DNA from 2 places in the Brevibacillus sp. FSL K6-2834 genome. Region 2 is predicted to be linked to the other one. Evidence: a T-box and tRNA genes for the amino acid it is inferred to sense, from the RefSeq annotation. Region 2 holds a T-box; the other holds one or more tRNA genes.
The links. The T-box of region 2 lies ahead of serS (serine--tRNA ligase). A T-box ahead of a tRNA ligase gene usually reads a tRNA of that ligase, here a tRNA-Ser.
Positions count from the first base shown of each region.

Region 1: it encodes a tRNA-Ser, which carries the amino acid that the T-box ahead of serS (serine--tRNA ligase) is inferred to sense. The anticodon was not compared.

Region 1 covers NZ_CP151945.1:2,171,813-2,174,929, forward strand. Annotated here, with positions in the region: gene NST96_RS10715 (aldehyde dehydrogenase family protein) at 1-1,208, shown strand, start outside; tRNA gene NST96_RS10720 (tRNA-Ser) at 1,365-1,453, shown strand; gene NST96_RS10725 (DUF3817 domain-containing protein) at 1,556-1,864, opposite strand; gene NST96_RS10730 (acyl-CoA synthetase) at 2,432-3,117, shown strand, end outside.
Region 2 covers NZ_CP151945.1:26,665-29,781, forward strand. Annotated here, with positions in the region: gene pdxS (pyridoxal 5'-phosphate synthase lyase subunit PdxS) at 1-356, shown strand, start outside; gene pdxT (pyridoxal 5'-phosphate synthase glutaminase subunit PdxT) at 365-943, shown strand; T-box leader at 1,059-1,284, shown strand; gene serS (serine--tRNA ligase) at 1,347-2,627, shown strand; gene NST96_RS00120 (hypothetical protein) at 2,858-3,013, shown strand; gene aceB (malate synthase A) at 3,076-3,117, shown strand, end outside.

The DNA.
Region 1 (3,117 bases), 2.1 Mb from region 2:
TCATCATGGACGAACGGCTGGAGGAGGCTGCCAAAATCATTGCGCTGGAGGCAGGCAAGCCGATCAAAACCGCTCGCGGCGAAGTGATCCGTACAATACAGACTTACAAATTCGCTGCGGAGGAAGCAAAAAGGATTCACGGCGAAACACTGCCGCTGGATGCCGCCATCGGAGGAGAAGGGCGCCTTGCATACACCGTGCGTGAGCCTTTGGGCGTGATTGGCGCGATCACTCCTTTCAATTTCCCGATGAATCTGGTCGCCCATAAAGTTGGTCCGGCATTGGCTGCAGGGAACACCGTCGTGCTCAAGCCGGCATCCCAGACGCCTCTCTCCGCATATTTTCTGGCGGAGGTTGCCGAGCAGGCCGGAGTGCCAGCGGGAGCACTAAATGTTGTGACCGGCAGCGGAGCAACAGTAGGCGATCTCCTCGTGACAGACCCGAGGGTGAAAGCACTGACCTTTACCGGCAGCCCGGCTGTCGGCATCGACATCCGCAATCGGGCCGGACTCAAGCGGGTTACGTTGGAGCTGGGCTCCAATTCTGCCGTCATCATCGATAAAGGGGTAAATCTCGACGAGGTCATCCCGCGCTGTATTTTTGGCGCATTTGCGTACTCCGGACAGGTATGCATCTCCGTACAGCGGATTTATGTGGTCAGGGATGAATACGAGACATTCGTGGAGCGCTTTGTGGCGGAGACCAAAAAGCTGGTCGGCGGCGACTCTCTGTCCGAGGAAGCAGACTACTCCGCGATGATTTCTCCGAAGGAAACGGATCGGGCCTTGGCCTGGATCGAGGAAGCCAGGGAGAGAGGCGCCAGGGTAGAATGCGGAGGAAAAGCAGATGGACGGGTGCTGCAGCCTACCGTATTGACAGGAGTTCCGGCAGACGCCAAACTGTCTTGCCAGGAGGTATTCGGACCGGTCGTCCTGATCAATCCGGTGGACTCTGTAGAGGAGGCGATTGAGTTCGTAAACGATTCTCGTTTCGGCCTTCAAGCCGGACTCTACACGCAAAACCTGTCACTCGCATTGAAAGCGGCAGATGAGCTGCATGTTGGCGGCGTCATGATTAACGATATCCCGACCTTCCGCGTCGACCATATGCCTTACGGCGGTGTCAAGGAAAGCGGCATGGGCCGGGAAGGAATCAAATACGCGATCGAAGAGCTAACGGAGTTAAAGCTGGTTGTCGTGAAGCGATAGGTTTCAGGAAGAGAAAGCTGCTGTCAAAGGCAATTGACAGCTGTTTTGAGGCCGGTACAGGAAACGAGCTTCCCCGTTTGGAGGAAGCTCGTTTTTGTAAAAAACGGTTGCTTTCAGTGGAATGAGTATGTTATAGTATAACTTGTTCAACCATGCGGAGGGATACCGAAGTGGTCATAACGGGGCGGTCTTGAAAACCGTTAGGCGGCAACGTCACGGGGGTTCGAATCCCTCTCCCTCCGCCATAAGAAAGCACTGCGAACAGGTCTTGCACCTGTTTTTTCTTTTTTTCAGATACCCCATCTATTCAAAAACGCTTGACGGGAGAAGGTCGTCAAGCGTTTCCTTTATGATCGCTTCATGGAAGCTTCTTCTTTTTTCAATTGTGCATCGAGAACAAAATTTCCAAACGGGATCAAAGACGCGACAAACGCGCCGAGCGCCCGCAGGATCGACCACCGGTTTGCGAAAAAGACATGGGCGAGTGCCAGCATGAACAATACGAAAAACACGCCATGCAAGGAACCGGCAATCGTCACAGCTTTTGGCATCTCCAGAAAATATTTCAGTGGCATGGCAATTCCAAGCAGGACGAGGTACGAAATTCCTTCGATGAGGCCGATAAAACGAAGACGGCCAAGGGGCGTTTTTAGCAAGGGGAACACCTCCAGTGAGTAAAGAACCAGTCTCCACTTATTCTATCGAGTTAAAGGGCATGTATCAATGGAACATAGGCAATTTTGAAATTTTTGCGATACATTTATGGCAAAAACCAAAACTTTCTTCCGTAGCCATCGACTTCATATCGCATGGTATGTACCCTTTGATATATTCTGTAGGTAAGCACTCAGACTAAACTTCTTGGGGGCTGCGGCGACTTACTAATGCAGATCGGGTCGCCGCATTTTTTTTGATTGGAGTAGGCAGGTTAACGGACCGGATTGAAACCATGCAAATATGGAAAGCGGGAGTTGTCGCGCTCGGGCAAAAAGAATTTGTCCAAGGTGCGGCTTGTTTCCGTTTACTAATATATCCCGGTTGAGTATATACTCGAATATATACTATACTATAGATACAACCTCATAACCTTGAGTTCTTCTCCCTGACTGATTTCGAGTCAGGGGTTTTTTACATTGCATGGATATATCGGGAAAGAATAATGATTCTATTTTTCTGAATATTCGTTGTATAATAGAGGCAGGAAAAATGACGGAGGGATGTCCATGAAAGAAATTCAGCGGGCGAGAAGGAATACGCTGGGAGATATTTTGCGCAGAAGCCGAGGCAGATTTCCGCAGAAGATTGCATTGCGCTTTGGGAACGAGGCGCTTACATACGAACAACTGGACATCCTGGCCAATCAGGCAGCGCATATGATTTTGGCGTCTGGACTGCAAAAGGGAGACAGGGCAGCTGTGCTCTCCCGCAATTCAATGGATTTTGTCATTCTCAACTTTGCCCTCGCCAGGGCGGGAGTGATTATGGTCCCGATCAATTACATGCTGAACGCTGACGACGTGGCCTTTATTCTGGGACATGCCGATGTGAAAGCGATCTTTGCCTCCCAGGAATTCCATCCAGTCGCCGACGAGGCGATTCGCCGATCAGGCTGTTCTCCGGTCCTGAGATGCTCGATCTCCGAAAAAACAGAGCAGGCAAATGACTGGGGCCATTTCCGTACGCAGCTCGCCCAATCGAGTACAGAGGAGCCGGAGCTGGAACTGGAGGATGACGATGTTGTGCATATTCTCTACACCAGCGGGACGGAATCCAGGCCAAAAGGAGTCATGCTGACGCATAAGAGTGTGCTGACAGAATACGTCAGTACGATTATCGACGGTGGAATGACCGAAGACGATGTCGCTATCCACGCTCTCCCGCTTTTCCATAGCGCCCAGCTGCATTGCTT
Region 2 (3,117 bases):
TGTCCTACGATGAATTGATGGCAGAAGCGAAAAACCTCGGTGCTCCTTACGATCTGCTGGAATACGTACACAAAAACGGCAAGCTGCCAGTGGTCAACTTCGCAGCAGGCGGTGTAGCGACCCCTTCCGATGCGGCTCTGATGATGCAGCTCGGCGCTGATGGCGTATTCGTAGGTTCCGGTATTTTCAAATCGGAAAATCCGGAGAAATTTGCTCGCGCGATCGTAGAAGCAACCACACACTACACTGACTATGAACTGATTGCCCGCGTCTCCAAAGGACTGGGTACAGCTATGCCGGGTCTGGAAATCTCCAAGCTGCGTGAAGCAGACCGCATGCAAGAGCGCGGATGGTAAGGTGACCGATCATGAAAATTGGCGTTCTTTCCTTGCAGGGAGCTGTCGCTGAGCATATCCGCATGCTGGAGGCAGCAGGTGCGACGGCAGTTGCAGTTAAAAAGGTGGACGAGCTTGAAGATCTGGACGGATTGGTCATTCCCGGCGGAGAGAGCACGACCATCAGCAAGCTGATGCATAAATACGGTTTTATCGAAGCGCTGCGCGAGTTTGGCCAAGCAAGAAAACCGATATTCGGTACATGTGCGGGAGCGATTTTGCTCGCCAAACGCATAAACGGCCAAGACGACTGCCATCTCGGATTGATGGATATCAAGGTGGAGCGCAATGCCTTTGGCCGCCAAAAGGAAAGCTTTGAGGTCGAGCTTCCGGTCGCAGGAGTAGCGGCGGATTATCCAGCCGTTTTCATCCGCGCGCCGTATATCATGGAAGTAGGCGAAGCCGGTCAGGTACTTGCCAAGTATGAAGAAAAGATCGTGGCTGCTCGGCAAGGACATTATTTGGCGGCAGCATTCCATCCGGAGTTGACGGAGGATGCACGGCTGCATCAATACTTCGTCGACATGGTGAAGGAATACCGCGGCTGATTGTCCGTAAAAGATGCATGTCCAAAACCGGTACCGATAATGGTGCCGGTTTTTTTCACGATCTTTACACAGGTATAGAACCTGTAGTACAGTTAACAATAGAAGATAACAAACAAGGAACGCGATGAAGAGACTAGTACTTTGCAAGCGCTTGGCCCAGAGAGTCGGTGGCAGGTGAAAACCGACCCAGTCTGCAAGGGAATCCATCTCTGAGTGGCAAAGGATCAACTTTGCCCGGCACCGCCCCGTTACGGCGGATTCAAGCGGGTATATGCCGGGAAACGGAAGCAGGCATATATCAACAAGGGTGGCAACGCGGGTTACCAACACTCGTCCCTTACCATAGGGGACGGGTGTTTTTTCATTGCGTGCAAGAAGAATCAACGATGTTGGAGGGGTATCTATGTTAGATGTAAAAGTGTTGCGCAACGATTTAGACGGAGTAAGACGCCGTTTGGCGGATCGCAATGAGGATATTTCTGCACTGGATCAGTTTGCCGAGGTGGATGAAAAGCGCCGCCAGTTGATCCAGGAAGCGGAAGGCTTGAAGAACAAACGAAATACCGTATCCGAACAGGTAGCGGTATTGAAGCGCAACAAAGAGAACGCTGACCATCTGATCGCAGAGATGAAGGAAGTAAGCGACCGAATCAAGGTGCTGGACGAAGAACTGCGCCAGCTCGATGAACAGCTTGAGCAAATTCTGCTGAGCTTGCCCAACCTTCCTCATGAGAGCGTTCCGGTAGGCACGTCGGAGGATGACAACGTCGTTGCCTGGACGTGGGGCGAGCCAAGAAAGTTTTCTTTTGAGCCCAAACCGCACTGGGAGCTTGGTCAAGAACTGGGCATCATCGACTTCGAAACAGCGGCAAAGGTGACCGGCAGCCGATTTGTTTTCTACAAAGGACTGGGTGCCCGTCTGGAGCGCGCGCTGATGAACTTTATGCTCGATCTGCATACGACGGAGCACGGCTATGAAGAGCTTCTGCCGCCGTATATCGTGAACCGGACAAGCATGACGGGAACAGGTCAATTGCCAAAATTCGAGGAAGACGCATTTAAGCTGGAAGGACCAGATTACTTCCTGATCCCGACAGCAGAGGTGCCGGTAACCAACATGCACCGCGACGAGATCATGGATGGTGCAGAGCTGCCTCGCTACTATGCGGCATACAGCGCTTGTTTCCGTTCGGAAGCGGGATCGGCAGGCCGCGATACGCGCGGACTGATTCGCCAGCATCAATTCAACAAGGTCGAGATGGTGAAGTTCGTCAAGCCGGAAGATTCCTATGAGGAACTGGAAAAGCTGGTGAAAAATGCGGAGAAGATCCTGCAGCTGCTCGGTCTGCCTTACCGTGTCATGAGCATGTGCACCGGCGACCTCGGGTTTACAGCGGCGAAAAAGTACGACCTGGAAGTGTGGATTCCGAGCTACAATACGTACCGGGAGATCTCGTCCTGTTCCAACTTTGAGGATTTCCAGGCGCGTCGGGCCAACATTCGTTTCCGCCGCGACAGCAAATCGAAGCCGGAGTTCGTGCACACATTGAATGGATCGGGACTGGCGATTGGCCGGACAGTTGCCGCGCTGATGGAGAACTATCAGCAGGAGGACGGCACCATCCTGATTCCGGAAGTGCTTCGTCCATATATGGGTGGTCTGGAGAAAATCGCTCCCAAATAATGCAGATCAAAATGATTTCTGGCTATCTAGAAAAGCAGTTTTCTGTTCTAATACAGAAAGCTGCTTTTTTGTCTGCAAAAACAAAGAGTTAAATGAGTGGCGGAATTTTTAGAAAATGTGTTGCACAACAGAAATGACTGTTATATAATAACTTCAAACATTACGAATATTGTATTAATACAGTTGATGGGAGGAGTTAACGATGAATTGTTATCGTTGTGAAGGAAACGGTGAGCAGAATTGTCCCCAGTGCGGCGGCGCCGGGCGCGATGATCACGGGTCAGCATGCCATCACTGCCATGGTGACGGATGTATCTCCTGCAGTCATTGCAGTGGAAGCGGGCTATTGGATTAAAGCCATTTTTTTTGAACCTACTGTACTATAATACACAAAGATTAATTTACCTGTATTATAACGTTTCCTGCACAAGGAGAGGAGGAGATCATATTGACTGCGATTCAAACCAATCAGTACCCGGCAGATGTTTTG